3 regions of the Streptomyces sp. GD-15H genome follow, and region 3 is predicted to be linked to each of the others. Evidence: riboswitches for the same ligand, from Rfam matches in the RefSeq annotation. Region 3 holds a riboswitch; each other region holds the start of a gene.

Region 1 (7,804 bases), 2.7 Mb from region 3:
GGCACTCACCGTAGTCACCACCGCATCACGCGCGGTGGGCAGTTGACAAACTTGCCCGGACAGCGTCCCGCTCTGGTATGAGGCGTCGTACGACAGACCGATAAACCCGTCAGCGAGCCACCCAGAAACCGTCACGGCTCGATCCAACCTGGTCAGAAGTGGTCACGGGAAAAACGCTGAGGGCCGGGGAGCTCACGGCTCCCCGGCCCTCGTCCTTCCGTCGTCCACTCACCCGGACCGCCACAACGGCCGCGGTCGCTCCGTCGAAGCGGTCCCCGAGAACCCTTCGTACCTGAGGGATGTCCGCAAGATTTTTACTCTCCGTAGCAGCGTGGGCCACGGCTTCGGGCGGCGTCAGTCCTCTCCCACCAGGTCCAGGTCCCCGTGGGAGGAGGCGGAGGAATCCGTGACGGGGTCGGGTAGCGGCCACTTGTGGTCCGGGACGTGTCCCACGTCCCGCCACCAGGTCTCCGTCGGCAGCTCTCCCGCGGGTTCGAACGGCAGGCCCGGGACGGGGAAGGCGGCGGGCTGACCGACCGCGTCGGCGGCCGCCCTCGTCCACTCGCCGGGCTCCGCCCAGGGGTGCGGCGCCAGGTTGAAGGTGCCCCAGTGGATCGGCAGGAAGACACCGTCCGGGCGGCCTCTTTGCAGGTCCAGATGGGCCTGGATGCCCTCGGCCGGGTTCATGTGGATCTCGGGCCAGGAGCCCGGTCCCGGGAGCGGGTCCGGCCTGCCCTTGGGCCAGAAGTCCGAGTACGCGCCGATCTGGATCATCGTCGCGTCGAACGGGCCGTGGTCGGCGCCGATGTCCTTGAAACCGTCGAAGTAGCCGGTGTCACCGCTGTGGTACACACGGTGCTCCGCACCCGCGACGACCCAGGAGGCCCATAGGGTGTGCTGGGTGTTGCGCAGCCCCCGGCCGCAGAAATGGCGGGCCGGGGTGGCCGTGAGGGTGAGCCCCCCGATCCGCGCCGCCTCGTGCCAGTCCAGTTCGCGCAGCCGGTCGGCGGACACGCCCCAGTGCTCCAGATGAGCGCCCACTCCGAGCGGCACGGCGAACAGCGTGTCCGTGCCGGCCAGCGCCTTGATGGTGGGCAGGTCCAGATGGTCGTAGTGGTCGTGCGAGATCACCACGACGTCGACCGGGCCGAGCGCGGCCAGCGGCAGGGGCACCGGGTGCAGCCGTCGGGGCCCGGCGAAGGGGAAAGGGGAGCAGCGCTCTCCCCACACGGGGTCGAACAGGACCCGCTGACCGTCGATCTCCGCGAGCACGCTGGAGTGGCCCATCCAGGTGAGGCGCAGCCCGGTGGCCGGCGGGCGGGCCAGGTCGGCGAGGGTGGTGGAGTGCACCGGTACGGTGCCGTGCGGCGCACGGTTGTACCGGGTGTCCTTGTCGAAGTAGGTCTTCGCCAGGTCTCGGGACGAGCCCGCGGGCCGGGACCGGGTGGGGCCCCCGGGGTTCTGGAACACCCCGTCCCGGTAGTGCGGGGATCTGCGGATGCGCGCCATGCGCTCACCACTCGGGTCCGCGCCGAAGGCCGCGGGTCGCAGCGCACGGAGCCCGGAGCTCTGGGAACGGAAACCGGCCACGATGCCTCCCAGCGGAGTCGGTCAGAAACCCCATTATGTGCGGACTGCCCGGTACCGCGGTGTCGGACGGGACGGAACCGGCCGCACGGGGCGATGGCCCCCGAGGGCTCCGGTTCGCGGGTGCGGGAGTCCGTGCCCGCACCCGCCCCCGCATCCGCTCCCGTGCCCGCCGCGGCCGTTCCCGCCCGGCGTTACGCCACCGAGGCGATCCGCACCTTGATGTCGTCCGGGGACAGCGTCCCCTTCGCCGTCACGTGGTCCCCCGACGACTCCCCGCGCAACCGGCGCCCTATCCACGGCACCAGGTACTCGCGCGCCCAGTGGACGTCGTCCCGCCGGACGTCGAGGTTGCCGCGCGGCGGCAGCGGGGGCCAGGGCTGCTCCGGGTCGGCCGGGACCTCCAGGCCGAGAGTCCGGCCCGCGCGGAGCGCCACGCGCGTGTGCCCCTCGGGCGACAGGTGGAGCCGGTCGGCGTCCCAGGCCCTGCGGTCCTGGACGCTCCTCAGGGACCACAGGTCGAGCACCGGGCAGCCGTACCGGTCGGCGACGGCCCGCACGTGTCCGTTGTAGGTGGCGATCTTGCCGCGCAGATGCTTGAGCAGCGGCACTCCACGGGTGTCGAACCCGGTCGTCACCAGGACCGTGCCGCAGACCGCCGTGAGCGCGGCGACGGCCCGCTCGAAGCGCTCGGCCACCTCGTCCGGATCGGTGCCGGGGCGGAGGATGTCGTTGCCACCCGCACAGAACGAGACCAGTGCGGGAGCCAGTTCGACGGCCTGCGGAACCTGGTCGGCCATGATCTGGTCGAGCAGTTTTCCGCGCACCGCGAGATTCGTGTACTGGAAGTCGCCTTCGGGACGGCGGTCGGCGAGAAGTACGGCGAACCGGTCGGCCCAGCCGACGAACGCCCCGTCCGGGCCGGGGTCGCCGACGCCCTCGGTGAAGCTGTCCCCCACCGCCACGTACGACCCGATCACTGAATTGCTGTCACTCTTCGAATCGTCTGCCACGAAGGGACATGATTCACCTTCGAATGTGACCTACGCGACCGTAGGAAGGGATTGACGTACGGTGAGATAAGCCACTCCCGAAGCAGTGCCTCATTCCGGAATAGTCGGCAAAGACGTTGAGGGGCGAAACACGCCGAAGGCCGGACCCGGGGATCGGGGTCCGGCCTTCGGCGGTGTGTCAGGCAGGCTGTCGCGGGGGTCAGCCGAGGGAGACGCCCTTCGAACCGAGGTAGGCGACCGGGTCCACGTCCGAGCCGTAGTTCGGCGTGGTGCGGATCTCGAAGTGCAGGTGCGGGCCGGTCGAGTTGCCGGTGGACCCCGAGAGGCCGACCTGCTGGCCGCCGCTCACGGTCTGGCCGGCCGAGACGGACAGCGAGGACAGGTGGGCGTACTGGGCGTAGTGGCCGTCGTTGAGCTTGATGACGACCTGGTTGCCGTACGCACCGGCCCAGCCCGCGGAGACGACGGTGCCCGGGCCGACGGCTTTCAGGGAAGTGCCGGTCGGAATGGCGAAGTCGACACCGGTGTGGTAGCCGCTGGACCACATGCTGCCGGCCACCTTGTAGGCGGTGCCGAGGCCGCTGCCGGGCACCGGCGAGCTGTAACCGGAGGTGTTCGCGACCTGCTTCGCGGTCGTGGCGCCGGAGGAGGCCTTCGGAGCGGACTGCTTCGAGGCCACCGAAGCGGCCTTCGGCGCGGACTTCTCGGCGGGCTGCCCGGCCGACGACTTCGACGCGGAGGACGGGGCGGACGGAGCAGTGGAACCGGAAGGGCTGGACTTCTTCGGCGCGCTCGTCGCGGCCTTGCCGTCGACCGAGAGCTTCAGGCCGGGGTGGATGAGTGACGGGTCGTCACCCACGGCCTCACGGTTGTCGGCGTAGAGCTGCTTCCAGCCGCCGTCGACGTTCTCGGACTCGGCGATCTTCGCCAGGTAGTCGCCGCCCTTGACTATGTACGTGCGGGTGTCGCCGTTCTTGCCGCTGTCGGCCTTCTTTCCGTCAGCCTTCTTGTCGGTGACGGAGAACGACTGGACGGCCTTTTCCGGGGCCGCCTGCGGAGTGGCGGCGTTCGCGCCGGTGGCGCCGAGAAGCGGCAGGGCGAGCGCGGCGCCACCGGCGCCGGCGACGGCGATGGAACGGGTGAGGCGCGAAGCGCTGGGAAGGCGGTGCTTACCCTTTGCGGGCATGACGAATTTCCTCTCCGGCGCCTACGAGGTGAGCTGTCGGGTTCGGACTGGAGATGCCCGGCCGCGTCGAAACGCGGCTTAACCCCAAGCCTGTTCCGGAGACCGGAACAGGCAGTCGTACCTGTGGGTCCCCCGCTCCTGCCGTACACGGGTCAGTGTGTGCGGGCTCCGGGCGGCGGCAGGATTAGGCGTCCGTCCGGATCGATGGCGAACGTAGGCGACCACGACGCAAAGGGACAAGCGAGAGGTTCCGAGCGAAGGCGCTTTTCCGTGATCCATTTACCTGAACACCGTCACCCAGAGTCGTCCCGGATTTCCCGCGCCCCCCGAATTCCCCTGCGAAACGCCGGAATTACGTGAGCATGATGACAACACATCGTCACCGATATGACGATGCTCACCACGCCTTCCCCATTTCCCCTCACATCTGGGCATGTTCTGGCGAAATCCGCTAAACGGACAGAATGCCCTTAATTGGGGGATCGCGGGCGTCCCGCTCCGGCCGGACGGTGGGTTCGGAAGGTCCGCGCCGGCCGATCCACGGACAACTCATTGCCCCTGACAGGCATGTCGTATCGTCGGGTGACACCCGCCGGCGCCGCCGCGCCGGCGGCGGCGAGTGGGAGAGGGGCCCCCGTGACGCAACACATCCCGTCGACCGAACCCGAGCTGACCGGAGTGCGGAACTTCCGCGATGTGGGCGGACTGCCGACCGTGGACGGCCGCCGGGTGCGGCACGGAGTGTTGTTCCGCAGCGGTCATCTCGCCCACGCCACCGCGTCGGACGCCGCCTTCCTGTCCTCCCTGGGACTGCACACCGTCTTCGACTTCCGCAACACGGCCGACCAGAAGCTGGACGGGCAGGACATCGAACTGCCGGGTGTGCGCAATGTGAACCTGCCGCTGAGCGACCCGGCCGGCGGCGCCCGGTTCTGGAAGATGGTCCGCGACGGCGACCTGGACCAGCTGCGCTCGCTCCTCGCCGACGGCAAGGGGGCGGACCGGATGATCGCCTCGTACCGCATGACCGTCAGGGAACGCACCGCCGAGCACTCCCAGGTGCTGCGCTCACTCACCGAGGACGGCGTCCCCGCGCTGATGCACTGCGCGGCGGGTAAGGACCGCGCGGGCGTGTCGGTGGCGGTGACGCTGCTCGCCCTGGGCGTGGAACGGGACGCGATCTTCGACGACTACCTCAAGTCCAACGCCAAGCACCGCCGCTACAAGGTGCGCCGCAGCGGCAGCCCCGCCTCGGCCTACTCCCCCGAGGTCATGGAGCTGCTCGACCCCCTGTTCGACGCCCGCGCCGAATACCTGTCGGCCGCCCTGGAGACCATCGAGGAGACCTGGGGCGGCGTGGACCCCTATCTCGAGACGGCTCTCGGGCTCACCCCCGAGAGCCGGGAGCGACTGCGCGAGCGTCTGCTCGACTGAGGCACTGCTCGACCGGGCAGTGCCTCACTGGGGCACTGCCCGGCTGAGGGCTACTGCTTCGCGCCCAGCTCGAACAGCAGGTAGATGAAGCCCGCGAAGAGGTGCCCCACCACGACGTAGACGAACAGCCTCACCCACAGGGCGCGAGGGAACTTCTCCTCCAGGTCTTTCATGACACATCTCCATGGGTGGGGCCCAGGCACAGGGTGGCCGTGGGGCTCTGCAACAGGGTATGGACGAAGAGCAGCTCGACCCCGTCGGGGTCCTGAGCGGCGATACGGTGCGGGGTCAGCGAGTCGAAGTGCGCGCTGTCGCCCGGGGCCAGCCGGTGCAGCGCGTCCCCGAGTCGCAGCAGCAGCCGCCCCTTGAGGACGTACAGCCATTCCTCACCGGGGTGGACCCGCACGATGCCGCCCTGGGAGCCGTGGGGCACCTCGACCCGCAGGGCCTGCATCCCGCGCCCGGGGGAGCCGGCCTGCCGGTACGTCCAGCCGCCCGCGACGGTCGGTTCCACGTCGGCGGCGCGCAGCACCGTGTCATGGTCGGCGGTCGTCTCGCCGAGCAGTTCCGAGACGGTCGTACCGTAGATCCGGGCCAGGGAGAGCAGCATGGGCAGCGAGGGCTGACGCTGCCCGGTCTCCAGCCGGGAGAGATGGGCGGGCGACAGCCCCGCGTCGCGGGCCGCGGCCTCCAGGGTCAGGCCTGCCCGGCGGCGCAGCGCGCGCAGGTGCGGCGCGACCGCGGGAAGCGCGGCGGCCGGTTCGGCCGCCTGCTCGGCCTCGGGGGTGCTCATGACCCTATTCAGCAGCATTATTGCCCGCGGGGCAAATTTCTTGCCTCATGGGCAAAACGGGCCGGGTGTCACGGCCCGGCAGGCATCACGGCCGGACGGGACCAGTGTCTCACCGGTTGGCGACCGCCTGTTTCACCAGGGTCCTGCCGAACTCCCACACCAGACCGCCGTCATGGGCGTCGTCCATCACCGCCGTGAAGGCGTCCACGAACCGGTCCACGTCCCGCTCGTCGATGATCAACGGCGGGATCAGTTTGATCACCTCCATGTGGTCGCCGGAGACCTGGGTGAGGATCCTGTGCCGCCGCAGCAGCGGGACCACCACCATCTGCGCGAAGAGTCCCTTGCGTGCGGCCTGCAGCGCGGCCCAGCGGCCGCGCAGCCTGAGCGACCGCGGCCGGCCGAACTCGATGCCGATCATCAGGCCCCGGCCGCGGACGTCGGCCAGCAGCTCGTACTTCTCGGTCAGTGCCGCGAGCCGGGACCGCAGCAGCTCACCGGTGGCCCGGACGTGCGCGACGATGTGCTCGTTCTCCATGACCGACAGGACCGCGAGACCCGCGGCCATCGCCTGGGCGTTTGCCCCAAACTGGCCGAGTGGACCAGCAACCGGTCCATCGACGAGTAGACCTTGCGGAAGATCCAGTCCTTGCCGAGCGTGGCCCCCACCGGCACATAACCGCCGGAGAGCGCCTTGGCCACGCACACCAGGTCCGGCTCGACCCCCTCCTCGTGCTGGTAGGCGTAGAAGTCGCCGGTCCGCCCCAGGCCGGTCTGCACCTCGTCGGCGATCAGCAGCGCCTTGTGCCGGTGCAGCAACTCCTGCGCGGCGCGCAGATAGCCGGGCGGGGCCTCGTGCACGCCCTTGCCCTGGATCGGCTCGACGATCAGCGCGGCGACGTCCCCCTTCCGCAGCTCCCGCTCCAGCGCGTCGAGATCACCGAGCGGTACGGCCGTGTCGGGCAGCAGCGGGGCGAAGCCGTCGCGGAAGCCGGACTCGCCGTTGACGGACAGGGAGCCGGTGGTCAGTCCGTGAAAGGCGTGCGCGCAGTACAGGACACGCGGTCTGCCCGTCACGTAGCGGGCGAACTTCAGCGCGCCCTCGACCGCCTCCGTTCCGCTGTTGCCGAAGAACACCCGGTCCAGATGGGGGCTGTGCGCGAGCAGTTGCTCGGCCAGCAGACCGGGCAGCGGCTGGCAGTCGAAACGGGTGAGGTCGGCGAGCGAGGCATCGAGGACGTCGTGCAGTGCCTTGCGGACCACGGGGTGGTGGCGCCCCAGGCCCATCACCCCGAATCCGGCGAGCATGTCCAGGTGGTCATTGCCGTCCGCGTCCCAGAAATGGGCGCCCTCGGCTCGTTCGTAGACCTTGTCGAAGCCGATGGTGTGCAGCATGCGCGGGAGCTGGTGGTTGAGGTACCGGGTGTGCAGCTCGTAGCGCTCGGCTCCGCGCTCGGCCAGCAGCGCGCCGAGGTCGAACTCCCCGGCCCGCGACGGCTCCGGCGCGGACTCCGCGATGGTCATAGCGGTGGCTCCTGTCGGTCCTGCGGCTGTTTCGACAACTCGTCCCTGACGGTCGGACTCGCGCTGATCCGGCCGGCGATCTCGACGGGCGTCAGGCCGATGTCGGCCAGCACCTCGCCGCGTTTGGCGTGCGCGAGGAACTGCTCCGGGATACCGAACCGCCGTACCGGTACGTCGACATCGGCATCACCCAGCGCCAGTGCCACGGCCGAGCCCGCACCCGCCGCGCGGCTGTTGTCCTCGACGACGGCCACGAGCCGGTGCGCG
Region 2 (7,804 bases), 1.5 Mb from region 3:
TTGATCTGGCCGCAGTTGGTGGCGACGGCCAGGTCGGCGATGGTGACGTCCTCGGTCTCGCCGGAGCGGTGCGACATCATGCACTTGAAGCCGTTGCGCTGGGCCAGCTCGACGGCGTCCAGGGTCTCGGTGAGCGAACCGATCTGGTTCACCTTCACCAGCAGCGCGTTGGCGGCGTCCTCCTCGATGCCGCGGGCCAGGCGCTCCGGGTTGGTGACGAACAGGTCGTCGCCGACGATCTGGACCTTGTCGCCGAGCTTGTCGGTGAGGGCCTTCCAGCCGTCCCAGTCGTCCTCGAACAGCGGGTCCTCGATGGAGACGAGCGGGTAGTCCGCGACGAGCCCCTCGTAGTACTCCGTCATCTCGGCGGCGGAGCGCTCCTTGCCCTCGAAGAGGTAGGTGCCGTCCTTGTGGAACTCGGAGGCGGCGACGTCGAGCGCGAGGGCGATCTGCTCGCCCGGGGCGTAACCGGCTTCCTCGATGGCCTCGAGGATGAGGTCGAGGGCCTCGCGGTTGGAGCCGAGGTTCGGGGCGAAGCCGCCCTCGTCGCCGAGGCCGGTGGACAGGCCGCGACCCTTCAGCACCTTCTTCAGCGTGTGGTAGACCTCAGTGCCCCAGCGCAGGGCCTCGGAGAAGGACTCCGCGCCGATCGGGGCGATCATGAACTCCTGGATGTCCACGTTGGAGTCCGCGTGCGAGCCGCCGTTGAGGATGTTCATCATCGGCACCGGCAGCAGGTGCGCGTTGGGTCCGCCCAGGTAGCGGAAGAGGGGCAGGTCGCTGGCCTCGGAGGCGGCGTGGGCGACGGCCAGGGAGACGCCGAGGATGGCGTTGGCGCCGAGGGAGCCCTTGTTGTCGGTGGCGTCCAGGTCGAACATCGCCTGGTCGATCAGGCGCTGCTCGGTGGCGTCGTAGCCGACGAGCTCCGGGCCGATCTGCTCGATGACGGCCAGGACGGCCTTCTCCACTCCCTTGCCCTGGTAACGGTCGGGGTCGCCGTCACGGAGTTCGATGGCCTCGAAGGCGCCGGTGGAGGCGCCGGACGGGACGGCGGCACGACCCGTGCTGCCGTCGTCGAGGCCGACCTCGACCTCGACCGTGGGGTTGCCTCGGGAGTCCAGGATTTCCCGGGCTACGACGACGTCGATGGACGGCACGAGCATCTCCTTCATGGATGTGGCGTGGATCAGCCGGGCCGCGGGGGCCCTGCGGAACCGAGCCTATCCGGCTCCGGGCGATCGGCCATCCGGTCGGCCGCCTCTCGGACGGAACCGAGAGTAAATTGTTTCCGAACGGAACAAAGACGGGCCCGGAAACCGGGATCACCCTCGCGCCCGCCGACCGGCACCGAGCGCCGGAAGGCCCCGCCACGTACGGAAAAGCCCCGCCCCGGTGCGTACGGGGAACACGCACCGGGGCGGGGGAGAGCCCCCGCGGGGACGGGGGAGGCTCCGCGGGGACGGAGCCCTGAGCCCGCGGCCGCTGCCTTACTTCAGGTGCAGCTGCTGGCCCGGGTAGATGAGGTCGGCGTCCTCGACGATGTCGTCGTTCAGCTTGAACAGCTTGTTCCAGCCGCCCTCGACGTCGCGCTCCTCGGCGATCGAGCTGAGGGTGTCGCCCTTGACGACCTTGTACTCGCCGTCGCCCTTCTCGACCTTCTCGCCGGTCGGGGTGGTGACGGTCTTCTTCTCGGCGGCCGGACGCTCCTCGGAGCGGGAGGCCTTCTGCTCGGTGGAGCGCTCGGGGGCGGAGCCGGTGCTCTGCTCCTGGGTGCTCTGCTCCTGGGTCCTCTGCGGGGAACCACTGTTCTGGTTCCCGGTGCTCTCGGAGCTGCCGGCGCCCTCGGCGGACCCGCCACCGGTGTAGGCGGCGTTGGACAGGCCCTTGCCGCAGACCGGCCAGGCGCCCTTGCCCTGACCCGCGAGGACCTTCTCGGCTATCTCGATCTGCTGGGCCTTGCCGGCCTGGTCGGCGGTGGCGGCGTACTTCGTACCGCCGTAGCCGGCCCAGGTGGAGGCGGAGAACTGCAGACCGCCGTAGTAGCCGTTGCCGGTGTTGATGGACCAGTTGCCGCCGGACTCGCACTGGGCGACGGTGTCCCACTCGGAGGCGGTGGCGGCGGAAGCGTTGCCGGCCGCCATCAGCGGGGCGGCGACGGCGGCACCGGTGACGCCGGCGACGGCGATGACACGGGTGGCCTTGGACGGACGACGGTGCTTGCCCTTGCCGGAGAACAGCATGGATGGATCCCCTCACCGACGCCTACGAGGTGAGCTGTCGGGTTCGGGCCGGTTGAGTTGCCCGGCCGCGTCCCTCCCGGGACGCGGCTCCACCCCTAGCCGCATCCGGCGTCAATCACCGGGTACGGCGCCTACCTTGGGTCCCCCGCTCCTGCCTACGGCGCATGACGCGACGAGTGTTCCCGTGCTGCCACTGGCAGGATTCGGCGTGGCGGCAGCCGGGGCCCGCGATGGCGAGCGGTCCTGACCGTAGACACGCGCCCCGCGGATAATCAAAGACGATCAGGGCTTCTGAGACCTATCTCTCATCGCCTTTATAACGGACATTCAGCGCGAACCGTGACCTCAACTGCCGTCATCGACGCACCCTTTCGGATGTCAGCCCTCACCCGACCCGAACCCGAGCGCAAGCGCCTGACCGGGAAGGATGAGGTTGGGGGCCGCCGTACCCACGACCTCGTCACCCCCGCTGTACCGGGCGAGCCATCCGCCGCCGAGCGCAAGGGAGTCGGCGGCGGCCGAGGAGTCGCTTCCGGCGTCCACGGGGACCCTGTCGGCCGGGGACGAGACGTCGAGGCCGCGCGGGAAACCGAGACCGCGTGAGGCGTGCCGGCCGGGGGCTCCGGCCTCACGGTCCTCGCGCACCTCTTCCTCGGCGCCGGCGCCGCGATGGCGACCACTGGGAGCCTCACTCGCGGACGACTCCGAAGAACCGACCTCCTGCCCCGACTTGTCCGAGTCGTTCCCCTCAGCGGAGGCCGAGGGCGAAGCGGAAGCAGAAGCAGAGGGGGAGGCGCCGGGTTCGGCGTCCGAACCGCCGGACTTGGACGCTTCGCCCGCCTTCTCCCCCTTGCCGCCCGCGGTGCCCTTGTTGTCCGACGAGGCGCCGGAGGGCCGGGACGGCGACGGAGTGGCGGAGTCTCCGGTGCCGGACGAGCCGTACGACGAGCCGCCGTCCGCGCCGATGTCGATGACGGCCTTGCCCGAGTCGGCGTTCAGGCCCGACAGCAGGCCGCAGGCCCGCCACGCGCCGACCCCCTGGTCGGCGAGGATCTTCTCGGCCACGGCTATCTGCTGGCCGCGGCTGGCCTGGTCGGCGCTGGACGCGTAGTCGAGGCCGCCGTACTTCTCCCAGTCCTCCTGGGTCAACTGCAGGCCGCCGTAGTAGCCGTTGCCGGAGTTCTGGCTCCAAGAGCCACCGGACTCGCACTCCGCGACCCGGTCCCAGGTCGAGCCCTCGGCCGCACTGGCGCCGCCGGCCCGAGAAGCGGAATCGCGATGGCTGAGCCGGTCACTCCGGCAGTGACGAGAAGAGCCGGAGCCTGGCGAGGGCGACGGTGACGACCGTTCCCGGAGAGCATGCGGAGACCTTTCGCAGGACAACAGTTACCCGCACGGCGAGTCGAACTGCGGAGCTGTGCAACCGAGGCACCGTGCTTGAGGGGTGAACGTAGCCGCAGACAATCACTTGTCACAAGTTCATGCCGCGCAGATCACATGAAGATCACAGAGTTGAGCGAGTGTCATGTCTGCGCCGCTCCACCGAAGAGGCGACGGACCGTGTCCGGAGGGGGCCCGACGGTCACTTCGGAGGCGTACGGAGGCCGCACGAAGGCCATTTCGACGGCGACCCGGCGGCCGTCACGGCCCCGTGCGGCGGGTCGGTTCGGCGGCCGCCCGAAGGTGTCACTTCGGCGGAGGGCTGAACTCCACCGGCAGGGTGCGCAGTCCGCGCATGATGAGCCCGCCCCGCCAGCGCAGTTCGGCCGGATCCGACGCGAGCCTGAGGTCCGGCAGCCGGGTCAGCAGCGTGGCGAGCGCGGTCTGGCCCTCCAGCCGGGCCAGCGGAGCGCCCAGGCAGTAGTGGATGCCGTGGCCGTACCCCAGATGCTGGTTGTCGCGCCGTGCGAGGTCGAGCACGTCGGGATCGGCGAACCGCCCCGGATCGCGGTCCGCGGCGGCCAGGACGACGAGAACCGGGTCGCCGGCCGCGATGTGCTGCCCGCCAAGGGTGAGCGCCTCGGTGGCGAACCGCCAGGTGGCCAGTTCCACGGGTCCGTCGAAGCGAAGGAGTTCCTCCACGCCGGTCTCCAACAGCCCGCGCTCCCCGGCGGCGAGGGACTTCTGCAGCCGGTCGCGCTGCTCGGGGTGGGTGAGCAGGGCGTAGGTGCCGTTGCCGATCAAGTTGACGGTGGTCTCGAAGCCGGCGAACAGCAGGATGAACGCCATGGCGGCGGCCTCGTTCTCGGTGAGGTGCTCGCCGTGGTCGGAGGCGCGGATCAGGCCGGAGATGAGGTCCTCGCCGGGGGCGGGTTCAGCGGGCAGCGCCGCCCGCTTGCGGTGGATCAGGTCGGCCAGGTAGCCGCGCATCTTCTTCACCGACCGGGCGACCCCGCCCCTCGGTCCCCCCTGGTGACGGATCATCATGCCCGCCCAGTCCCGGAAGTCGTCCTGGTCCTCCCGTGGAACGCCGAGCAGGTCGCAGATGGCGTAGATGGGGAGCGGGAAGGCGAACTCGTGGATGAGGTCGGCGGAGCCGCGGTCCGCGAACCTGTCGATGAGCCCGTCGGTGAGCTCCTGCACCCGGGACTCGAACTCGGCGACACGGCGCGGCGTGAACGCCTTGCTGACCAGCCTGCGCAGCCGGGTGTGGTCCGGCGGGTCGATGTTGAGCAGATGCGTCATCAGCTCGGCCTTGCGCTCACCGGGGATGCCGGTCTTGCCCTTGGCGTGGGCGGGCTCGTCGTGGTGCGCCGGGTTCTTGGAGAGGCGGGGGTCGGCGAGGGTCTGCCTGGCGTCGGCGTACCGGGTGACCAGCCAGGCCTCCACCCCGCTGGGCAGCCGCGTCCGGTGCACGGGCGCGTGCTCGCGCAGCCAGGCGTAGGCGGGGTAGGGGTTGCTCGCGAACTCCCAGGTGAAGAGTTCGGGGGCGGTGTTCTCGGACTGGGCCCGGGGCTGGTCGGTCACCCTCCGACCGTATCCGTCCCCTCCCCGCCCGAAGGCCCCCCGTCCCCTCCCCCCCCGTCCCCTCCCCGCCCGTCTACTTTCCGCCCGTCTCCTCGCCGGCCCCTTCCGCGGCCCGTATCGCGTCCCGGTACGCGCGGGCCGCCGCGCGCAGGGCCGCCTCCGGGTCGACTCCCTCCGCCTCGGCCCGCACCGCCAGGGCGAGCAGTTCGTAGCCGATGCCCTCCACCTGAGGCAGGGGGACGTCCAGGCCCGCCGTGCGGACGCGGGAGGCCAGTTTGGCGGCGAGGGCCAGGCCGGGCTGGCCGAGCGGGACGCCCTCGGTGACCGAGGCGCGCCGCTTCTCGACCGCCTTGGTGCGCAGCCAGTGCGCCTTGACCTCCTCGGGGGTGGTCGCCGTCTCGTCGCCGAAGACATGGGGGTGGCGGTGGATGAGCTTGGCGACGATGCCGCCGGCCACGTCGTCGACGGAGAAGGGCTCCTCCGGGTGCTCCTCGGCGATCCGGGCGTGGAAGACGACCTGGAGGAGGACGTCGCCCAGTTCCTCGCGCAGTTCGTCCCGGTCGCCCTCCTCGATCGCCTCGACGAGCTCGTACGCCTCCTCGATGCCGTACTTGGCCAGGCCCTTGTGGGTCTGCAGTGACGACCAGGGGCACTCGGCCCGGATGCGGTCCATGACCTGGACGAGGTCGAGCAGGCGGGCGCCCGGCAGGTCGTAGGAGGCGGGGAGCAGTTCCAGCTCCGGCATCCGGACGCGGCCGGTGCCCGCGAGACGGGCCAGGCCGTCGGTCAGGGCGGGTTCGCCCTCGCCCGTCGCCACGACGACCACGGTCCGGCCGCCGGCGCAGGCGTCGACCAGGTCCTCGGCGGCCGGGGACACCTCGGCGACCGCTATCCCCGCTTCCCGCAGATACGGCAGCTGCGGATGGGCACCGTCCGCGCACAGCACCCGGTCGGCCGCGTGCAGGGCCTGCCAGGCGGGCCAGGACAGCAGGCCGGGCGCGACGCGGTGGCTGGTGGTGAGCAGGACGATGCGGCCGGGCGGTGCGACGGAGGGGGCTGCGGGGCTGGTTGCGTTCACGATCCGAAACTAACCCACACCGCCGTCGGCCCCCGAAAGTTGTCCACAGGGGGCCAGCATGGTGTGACGGTATGCCTGGCGCGTCAGGCGATCGGCTGGGTTCCGTCCGCTGTGACGTCCCGGATCCACGGGGTCGTGGCGTCGACGCGGCTGCTCTTCTCGACGTCCCAGGCGCCGTAGCGCGGGTTGAGGTCGACGTCGAGCTTCTCGCTCGTCTTGGACAGGGCCTGCCAGAACTCCGGGCGGCTGGTGTCGGTGCCGAGCCGCTGGGCGAGTTTCTGCGCCTGGACCTGGAGGCGGAGATTGTCGTCGAGGCGCTGTGGCGGGATGCCGTACTGCTGCAGCCAGGCCGTCTCCAGCGCCTCGGCGCCCCCGGCCTGTTCCTCCAGGCCGGCCCGCATCTGCTGGATCTCCTTGGGCGTGACGCTCACCCCGGCGTCGCGCGCGGCGCGCTCCAGCACACGGTCCAGGACCATGCCGTGCAGGGTGTCGCGGGTGAGGCTACCGGTGCGGGCGATGGCCTGCTCGTACTGGGCGTCCGGCACCGCGTCCTGCTGGGCCGCGCGGATCTCGCCGACCCGGTTCTCCAGCTGCGACACCGTGATCCGCTGGCCGCCCACGACGGCCGCCGCGCCGGGATGCGCGTCGTTCCCGCAGGCGGTGAGCAGAGGGGCCGCTGCCGTGAGGGCGGCGGTGAGGAGGAGCGCGGTGCGACGACGGCGGTGCAAGGAAACCTCCCGAGGAGAGCTTGTGCGGCGGTGCACAAAGTCCTGCGATGATCGATAGTAGGCATCGGCCAAGCTCTGGCCAACCCATTCGACCAACGATTCCCCAGGACTTCGGCACCGCCGCGCCCTCACCGACCCGGCCGCACCCGGTTCGGACCATCTGGCCCGTCCTGTCCTGCTTCGATTCACTTCGGCCGGGTTATCCGTGCATCTGTCCCAGCCACTGCAGCGTCCGGCGGATGTCGGCGGCGAGCGGGTGGCCGGGGCCCTGGGAGCGCTCCACGTCGTGCAGCAGCCGGACCAGGGTCTCGTGCGCGGCGGGGCGGTCGCCGAGGGCGAGCAGGAGGTGGCCGATGCGGCGGCGGACGTCATGGGCGAGCTGCGGGTCGCCCGCGGCCACGTACCGGTTCTCGTAGTACGGCAGCAGTGCCCGGTACTCGGCGAGCGCCGCCGCCGGGTCGCCGAGCTGTTCCAGGCACTGGGCGGCCTCGTAGCGGTGGCGCAGGGACTCCGGGTCGGCCTGGCCCGCCTCGGCGGCGCGTTCGGAGGCGAGGCGGCGCAGTTCCGGCAGCGCGCGCCGGAACTGGCCGTCGTCCAGGAGGGTGGCCGCGTACTGCTTGCGCAGGGTGCGCACGACCGGGGAGCGCTCGCCGTGCTGTTCCGCGGCGACCGGCAGGATCCCGCCGAGGATGTCCACGGCCTGGGTGATACGGCCCTCGCCGAGCAGCCGCTTGACCTCGTCCACGGCGGCGGCGACATCGGCCTTCTCCGCGACGGGCGCGGGCGGCGTG
Region 3 (7,804 bases):
GCGCCGATGTCCAGGAACCGCCGTATCTCCTCCTGCGTACGTGCCGTGCGTAACATGAGCCCTCCCCCTCCTCACGACCGGTTCTCACGACCGGTCCTCACGAACGGCGCAGCCGCCCCGCCCCCTTCAACGTCCGCGACGCCAGCGACGCGAGACGCGGGTGGGCGCGGACGAAGCGGTGCGCCCGGCGTACGGGCTCATGGCGCAGCAGGTGCAGCGCGGCGCCCAGGCCCGGACGCATCGCCTCCCCTTCGTAGACGGCGAGTTCGCCCGTCTTCAGCGAGTCCTTGTACTCGGCCGGGCCGCGCCCCATGTCGAGCAGGCCGATGCCCTCGCCGGCCGCCGCCTCCGCCATGCGCAGATGCAGCACGAGCCCCGGCGAGTACTTCGCGAACTCCGGGTCGTACGCCGGGAACCAGCAGGCCAGGACCGAGGCCGAGCGCAGGCCGAAGTGCGCGGCGACGGGGCGGTCCCCGGTGTACAGGACGGACAGTGTGCCCGTGCACTCCGGGGCCCGGGTCCCGGCCAGGCGGCCCACGAGCCGTGTGATCCATTCCTGTGCGAACCGGTCGCGGCGCCCGGTCCTGCGGTACTGGGCCGACTTCCACCCGATGAGAGCGCGCAGCGCGGCCGGTTCGCGTTCGTCGAAGACGAACCGCACGGGTCCGGCCTGGCGGCCGAGTCTGCGCTCCTTGGTCAGCGTTGTCTTCAGGAACTTCGGCGACCGGGTGCGCAGTACGGACTCGTAGGTCTCGTAACCCTTCTCCACGTCGATGACATAGGTGGCGTGCTCCTCGGCCGCGTGCGGGACGAACAGGGCTTGGTCCGCCTCCAAGTTGTCGAAGGCGAAGCTCGACACCGAGCAGTCGCGCAGCAGTTCACCGGTCTCCAGGACGAGGCCCGGACGCAGGACGGCGCCCTGACAGTCCGATACCCCGAGCCCGACCGCCCGGCCCTGCCCCCACGCGCCCCGCTCGTACGGCAGGAAGCCGACCGGTTCGGCGGACGCCCCCTCGTACAGGACCGCCACCCGGGCCTGCGGCCGCACCCGGGACACGGCGGTGGCGAACTCCGGTTCCATGAAAGGGCTGCGGGGTGCGTCCGTCGCGGCGCGCAGCTCACGCCAGCGTTTCCGCTCCCCCTCCCCGAGCTCCTCGAGCCTCAGCACACGTGTGCGTCCACTGCTCACCTGACCCCCCGATCAAGTCCCCCCGGACACTTGGAAGGTACCGCCCGGGACCACCGGGACGGTAGGTGGCGGACCATGTTGTTGCCAAGTGGTGCAGAGGCCTTTGACAGGCCCGTACCCGGTGATGACGGAAGCGGCCGGGCGCGCGGCCGTGACGAGGCGGTCGCACGGTGGTGGGACAGCGGTCGCGCGGCGATGGTCCGGCGGTGGGGGCGCAGGATAAGGGCCGGGGGTGTGCGGACGGAGGTGTTCCGGGTGAGGGTGAGTCGGGCAGGCGTGGTGTCCGTATTCTCTGATCATGGCCGCACCCACCGCTTATTCACTCATCGCCACCGACCTGGACGGGACGCTGCTGCGCGGCGACGACTCTCTTTCCGACCGGTCCCTCGCCGCACTCGCACTGGTGACGCGGGCCGGTGCCCGGCATCTCGTGGTGACGGGCCGCCCGGTGCCCAGAGTGCGGCCGCTCCTGGACGAGCTGGGGAGCACGGGACTCGCGGTGTGCGGACAGGGCTCGCAGGTGTACGACGCCGGCGCGAACCGGCTGCTCCACTCCGTCACGCTGGACCGGGAACTGGCGGAGACCGCGCTCGGCAAGATCGAGGCAGAGGTGGGGGAGGTGTACGCCGCGGTCGACCAGGACGGGGCCGACGGACTCACCCTGATCGAGCCGGGCTATCGGATGCCGCACCCGACGCTGCCCGCCGTGCGGGTCGGCCGACGGGACGGTCTGTGGGTCCTGCCGATCAGCAAGGTGCTGTTGCGCCACCCCTACCTGACCGACGACGAGTTGGCGGCGACGGCGCGTTCGGTGGTCGGTTCGCTGGCCACGGTCACCATGTCGGGACCGGGCACGGTGGAGCTCCAGCCGTGCGGTGTCACCAAGGCGACGGGGCTGGCGCTGGCCGCCGAGCATCTGGGGCTGAGTCGGGAACGGACCCTCGCCTTCGGCGACATGCCCAACGACATCCCGATGTTCGACTGGGCGGCCCACGGTGTCGCCATGGCCAACGCGCACCCCGAGCTGAAGGCGGTGGCCGACGAGATCACCACGACGAACGAGGACGACGGCGTGGCCGCCGTCCTCGAGCGGTTGTTCGGCGGGGCGGAGCGGGGCGGCACGCGCCCCCACACGTGCCGCCCCGCCCTCCGCCCCGGCGGGTGACCCCTCGGGCCGGGTGTGCCCTGGTGCGCCCGGGTGTCTCAGTAGGCGCCGAAGACGTTGTCGATCGAGCCGTAGCGGTCCGCCGCGTAGTTGCAGGCAGCCGTGATGTTCGCGACCGGGTCGAACGGGTCGAAGGCCGTGCCGGGCACGTGGTACGCCTGGAAGGTCGGGTCGATGACCTGCAGCAGGCCCTTCGACGGGGTGCCGGCGACGGCGTTGGAGTCCCACAGGTTGACGGCCTGCGGGTTGCCGGAGGACTCCCGCAGGATGTTGCGGTGGATGGAGTCGTAGCTGCCGGGGATGCCGTGCTGCGCCATGATCGACAGCGACTCGCGGATCCAGCCGTCGAGGTTGTCCGGGTACGCCGTCTCGGATCCGGCGGCGGCCGGGGCGGACGACGCGGGCGCGGCGGGAGCGGCGGAGGCGCTGGTGGCGCCGAACACCGGGAGGGCGATCACGGCGACGCCGGCGACGGCGAGGGAGCGGACGAGGCGGGTGCGGCCGAAGCGGCGCTGACCGGATGCGGGCATGGCGGGCATGTATGCGTTCCTCTCCTACGCCTACGAGGTGAGCTGTCGGGTTCGGGCGGGAGAGTGCCCGGCCGTGCCCCTGCGGGCATGGCTTCACCCCGAGCCGTCCCGGCGCGAACCGGTCCGGCGGCTTACCTGGGTCCCCCGCTCCTGCCGTGCGTGAGTGAGTTGATCGATGGGTGGTGCGGGCGGCGGCAGGATTCGGCGTCCGCCCGACAGGCCGGGAACGTATGCGAGAGCACATGTCGGGAACAAGTGCGAACGTCACGGATAACGCCGGTTGATCTTTCCTTGGGTTGTTTGGGGGGCTTGATCCTTTGCGGGCGTCAACGGTCAACTCGCGCTCGATGGAAGGGGAAACGTCCCCACGTGCGAGTCGCGTGCGGGTCGGGATGCGCGTGACCGACCTCACTGGCCGCACCGCGCGGGCGCATTTGCCGCCAACAGGAATTTGCATAGCAAATACGGCAAATCGGGCACCGGGGTGGGCGGGGTGGACTGCGTGCCGAGATGCGGCTCGGTGCGTGTCCGGCGCATGCGTGAGGCGCGTCCGGAAAGTCGATGAATGTCCTGTGCTGTCAACTGGTCGGAAACGATCTGGTGGTGTTCCGGTATCGGAGGGCGCCGTGACGTGCCGTCCACGCGTGCGCAAGTGAATTTGGGGAATGTGGGTGCTGGCGGTGATCGAAACATGACCGGATACGCTGACTCGAGTGATGTCAGCGACCTGTCGACAAGCAGCGCAAGACGTCTGAGCGCCAGTGGACACCAGCAGACAGGAGACCCCTCGTGACCGTCGTCGGGCCATTCGGGCTGAGCGTGCGGGACCAGGCTCTGGAAGCCGCTGTCCAGGCCGGGATGACGGCTGTCGAGGAAGGGCTGCTCGAGGCCACCAAGAGTGAGGTCCCCTTCATCACGGGTGCCGCCCAGCACCTGGTGCGGGCAGGCGGCAAGCGGTTCCGGCCGCTGCTCGTGATGCTCGCCGCCCAGTTCGGCGACCCCTACGCGCCCGGCGTCGTACCGTCCGCCGTGGTCGTGGAGCTGACCCACCTGGCCACGCTGTACCACGACGACGTGATGGACGACGCCGGTGTGCGGCGCGGGGTGCCCAGCGCGAACACCCGCTGGGGCAACTCCGTCGCGGTCCTCACCGGCGACTTCCTCTTCGCGCGCGCCTCGCACATCCTGGCCGACCTCGGGCCGGAGGCCGTACGGGTACAGGCGGGGGCGTTCGAGCGGCTGGTCACCGGTCAGATCCTGGAGACCGCGGGGCCGCAGGACGGCCGCGATCCGATCGACCACTACCTGGACGTCCTCGGCGGCAAGACCGGCTCACTGGTCGCCGTCTCGTGCCGGTTCGGCGCCATGATGTCCGGCGCGGACGACACGGTCGTGGACGTGCTGACCCAGTACGGCGAGCGGCTCGGGATCGCCTTCCAGCTCGCCGACGACGTGCTGGACATCGCCTCCGACTCCCACGAGTCCGGCAAGACCCCGGGCACCGACCTGCGCGAGGGCATTCCGACGCTGCCCGTGCTGCGGCTGCGCGAGCGAGCGGCCCGGCTGGGCCTGCCCGAGGACATCGCGCTGTGCGAGCTGCTGGACTCCGATCTCAGGGACGACGGCCGGCACGCCGAGGCCCTGCGCCTGCTGCGCGCGCACCCCGCGCTGGAGCAGGCCCGCCGGGACACCGTGCGCTATGCGCAGGAGGCGCGCGCGGCGCTGGCGCCGCTGCCGGAGTGCGACGTGAAGACGGCCCTGGCCGAGCTGTGCGACGCGGTGGTGCACCGGGCCGGCTGACCGCCCGCCACCCTCCCTCGACCCCTACTGGTCGGGGGAGGAAACACCTCCTCGTGTCATACCGCAGCAGTACACGGAGTTGAGTCCGGGGTCTGACGCTTCCGCCTGCGGGGTTTGATCAGATGGAGCACGACGGACACCACTCCTCACCGATTCGGGTGAGAATGGCGGCTCAGGGTGTGACTGGTGCGAGGAACACGAGACGCAGGCCGCCGCCGACCACGGAGGTAAGGCACATATGGCACCGTACGAATCCGACGACACGACGACCGCGGGGACGACCCGCGAGCCGGGCGCGGGCGGGCGCAGGGCCGCGCGGTACATCGTCCCGGTCACGGTGATGGGAGTGGCGGCCGCGACCATCGGGCTCGTCCCCGCGATCGCGGACTCAGGCGACCCGGACCTGCCGAAGATCACCGCCGCGCAGCTCATCGAGAAGATAGCCGAGTCGGACACCGAACAGCTGTCCGGCACCGTGAAGATCACCACCGACCTCGGACTGCCGGACCTCGGGGGCCTGGAGAGCAGCCTGGCCTCCGGCGCCATGGGGCGGGGCGAGGGCGGCTCGTCCGCCGACCCGTCCGCCAAGCTCACCGAGCTGGCCTCCGGCACGCACACCCTGCGCGTCGCGGTCGACGGCCCCGACCGGCAGAAGGTGTCGCTGCTCGAGAACGCCGCCGAGTACAGCCTGATCCACAACGGCAAGGACGTCTGGGGCTACGACAGCGAGTCCCACGAGGTCTACCACGGCACCGTCGATGAGTCCGCCGAGGACGAGGACCGGGAGCACCAGCCCCCGGCCATGCCGAAGGACTTCGCCGAGGAGGTGCTGAAGTCGGTCGACGACACCACGTCCGTCACCGTCGACGGCACCGCGCAGGTGGCCGGTCGCGACGCCTACAAGCTGGTGGTCAAGCCCAAGCAGTCCGGTTCCACGGTCGGTGTGATCAGCATCGCGGTGGACCACAGGACCGGGACGCCGCTGAAGTTCACGCTGACCCCGGCGAGCGGCGGTGCCGCCGTCGTGGATGTCGGCTTCACCAAGGTCAGCTTCGACCGGCCGGCCGCGTCGACCTTCGACTTCACCCCGCCCAAGGGCGCCAAGGTGACGGAGGAAGGGGCCCTGGAGGAGGGGGAGAAGGGCAGGGAGCTCACCGGCAAGCCGCAGGGTGCCCCCAAGTCCGAGGAGGACCTCGCCGAGGGACTCGACGGGCTGAAGATGCTCGGCGAGGGCTGGAACTCCGTCGCCACCTTCGACACCGGCGCCGAGGGGGGTCTGCCGACCGGCTCCGAGGGCGGTGACCTCGGCGGCTTCCTCGGCTCGCTCGGCGACCAGGTGAAGGGCGAGTTCGGCACGGGCACCGTGTTCAGCACCCGCCTGGTCAACGCCCTGTTCACCGAGGACGGCAAGGTCTACGCCGGCGCCGTCACGAAGGACGCGCTGGTGAAGGCTGCCAACGAGGCGAAGTAGCGGGGGATGCAGGCCCCTGGGACCTCCTGACGAGGCGACAGGGCCGGCCCGGTGGGGCACGACGGGGGACGAGGGAGCCGGCGGGTGAGGCAGGTACGGATGACGGCTCATCGTCACCCGCGGGCTCACCAAGCGCTACCGCGGCGGACGGCTCGCCGTCGACGGTCTCGATCCGACCGTCCCGGCCGGCAGCGTCTTCGGCTTCCTCGGTCCCCACGGCTCCGGCAGGACCACCACCGTCCGCACGCCGATGCCCGTCCACTGGGACGACTTGGTGAAGAACCTCGGCCTTCAGGCCCTGTACGCGCTGGTGTTCGGCTCGGCGGCCCGGGCGAGGTTCACGAAGAAGGACATCACCGCATAGAACCGCCTGGACCCGAGGGACCCGCCCCCGCTCCTGCGCCGCTCGCACCCCGCCGTTCCGCCGCCCGTGCCACGGCGAGCAGCAGCGCCTCCCGCCCGTGCGGTGCCACCAGTTGGAGCCCCGCCGGGCAGCCGTCGCTGCCGAACCCGGCCGGGAGGCTCAGCGCGGGGTGCCCGCTCACGTTGAACGCCCAGGTGAGCGAGGTGGAGTAGACGTCACCGGGGCCCTCGTGGCCGTGCGGCGCGGTAGGCGCCGTGGGCGTCAGCAGCAACTCGGCGTGGGTGAAGAGGCGGGCCAGGCGCCGGTCGTTCGCCACCCGGACGCGGTGGGCTTCGGAGGGGCCGGCGGGGTCGAGGAGGCCGGGGCGGGGACCGCCGGGGGCGCGCAGGGCGAGCCAGGCCGGGGCGGGGTCCAGGAGCAGCGGAGGCTCCGACGACCGTACGGGCCGCGGGGGCCGTACGAGCCGTACGACTCCGGCGTCGACGAGCCGGTCGACCGCGGCGCGGGCCAGCGCGACGGGCTCCTCGTCGGGGTCGGCGTAGCCGAGGTCGGAGGACCAGAGCGCGGTGCGGGGGCCGGGCGGCGACGCCTCGACGGCGGTGGGCGGCGGCGACACCGCCCGCCACCAGGCCGCCGCGTCCGCTGCCGTACGGGCGAGGACGCCGGGTGCCGCGAGCCCCGTGCGGTCGGGTGACGGGAGGCGGCCGTTGGTGACCTTCAGGCCGATGACCCCGCACCACGCCGCCGGGATGCGTACCGACCCCGCACCGTCGCTGCCCGTCGCCAGCGGCACCAGCCCCGCCGCCACCGCGACCGCGGCCCCGGCCGAGGAACCGCCCGGTGTGCGGTCCGCCCGCCACGGGTTGACGGTCCGTCCGCGCGCCCCGAGCCCCCAGGTCTGCCAGGGGGTGCCGGGCCCGGGTACGGCGGTGGCCCCCACGGCGACAGCACCGGCCGCGAGCAGCGGACCCGCCGCCCGCCGCCCGTACCGCCCCTTCACGGCGACCGGCACCCCGGCCAGCGACAGCCACCCACCCGCCACCGGACTCTCGGCTCCCGGGTTCCCGGCCCCGCCGGAGCCGGGTGGACCCGCATCGAGCCGGGCGTCCACCTCGGCCGCCCGCCGCAGCGCCTCCTCGGCCCACACCTCGGTGAACGCGCACAGCACCGGATCGGCCCGCTCGATCCGCGCCAGCGCCTCCGCGACCACATCGACGGCCCGCAGTCTCCGCGCGCGCACCGCGGAGGCGATCTCCGCCACCGTCCTGGACGGAGCGGCCCCCAC

What was found. A riboswitch is a leader RNA that binds a small molecule or an ion and turns the genes downstream of it on or off. The one in region 3 is predicted to bind cyclic di-AMP.
Region 1: it holds a riboswitch for cyclic di-AMP, as region 3 does, so the genes downstream of both, WJ438_RS05305 (peptidoglycan DD-metalloendopeptidase family protein) here and WJ438_RS17430 (transglycosylase SLT domain-containing protein) in region 3, are expected to answer to the same signal.
Region 2: it holds a riboswitch for cyclic di-AMP, as region 3 does, so the genes downstream of both, WJ438_RS24825 (transglycosylase family protein) here and WJ438_RS17430 (transglycosylase SLT domain-containing protein) in region 3, are expected to answer to the same signal.

What each region holds. Positions count from the first base shown of each region.
Region 1 is NZ_CP149447.1:1,066,789-1,074,592, forward strand. Features, by position in the region: gene WJ438_RS05295 (MBL fold metallo-hydrolase) at 355-1,590, opposite strand; gene WJ438_RS05300 (SGNH/GDSL hydrolase family protein) at 1,782-2,567, opposite strand; gene WJ438_RS05305 (peptidoglycan DD-metalloendopeptidase family protein) at 2,800-3,786, opposite strand; cyclic di-AMP (ydaO/yuaA leader) riboswitch at 3,790-3,954, opposite strand; gene WJ438_RS05310 (tyrosine-protein phosphatase) at 4,423-5,220, shown strand; gene WJ438_RS05315 (DUF6126 family protein) at 5,271-5,393, opposite strand; gene WJ438_RS05320 (helix-turn-helix domain-containing protein) at 5,390-6,013, opposite strand; partial or broken gene WJ438_RS05325 (aspartate aminotransferase family protein) at 6,123-7,537, opposite strand; gene dxs (1-deoxy-D-xylulose-5-phosphate synthase) at 7,534-7,804, opposite strand, start outside.
Region 2 is NZ_CP149447.1:5,207,640-5,215,443, reverse strand. Features, by position in the region: gene eno (phosphopyruvate hydratase) at 1-1,157, opposite strand, end outside; gene WJ438_RS24825 (transglycosylase family protein) at 1,488-2,240, opposite strand; cyclic di-AMP (ydaO/yuaA leader) riboswitch at 2,245-2,413, opposite strand; partial or broken gene WJ438_RS24820 (transglycosylase family protein) at 2,619-3,601, opposite strand; gene WJ438_RS24815 (cytochrome P450) at 3,927-5,207, opposite strand; gene WJ438_RS24810 (nucleoside triphosphate pyrophosphohydrolase) at 5,281-6,285, opposite strand; gene WJ438_RS24805 (SurA N-terminal domain-containing protein) at 6,369-7,013, opposite strand; gene WJ438_RS24800 (protein kinase domain-containing protein) at 7,213-7,804, opposite strand, start outside.
Region 3 is NZ_CP149447.1:3,733,829-3,741,632, reverse strand. Features, by position in the region: gene WJ438_RS17445 (glycosyltransferase) at 1-56, opposite strand, end outside; gene WJ438_RS17440 (GNAT family N-acetyltransferase) at 98-1,168, opposite strand; gene WJ438_RS17435 (HAD family hydrolase) at 1,488-2,354, shown strand; gene WJ438_RS17430 (transglycosylase SLT domain-containing protein) at 2,393-2,884, opposite strand; cyclic di-AMP (ydaO/yuaA leader) riboswitch at 2,897-3,060, opposite strand; gene WJ438_RS17425 (polyprenyl synthetase family protein) at 3,674-4,684, shown strand; gene WJ438_RS17420 (LolA family protein) at 4,923-6,155, shown strand; partial or broken gene WJ438_RS17415 (ABC transporter ATP-binding protein) at 6,265-6,408, shown strand; gene WJ438_RS17410 (amidase family protein) at 6,509-7,804, opposite strand, start outside.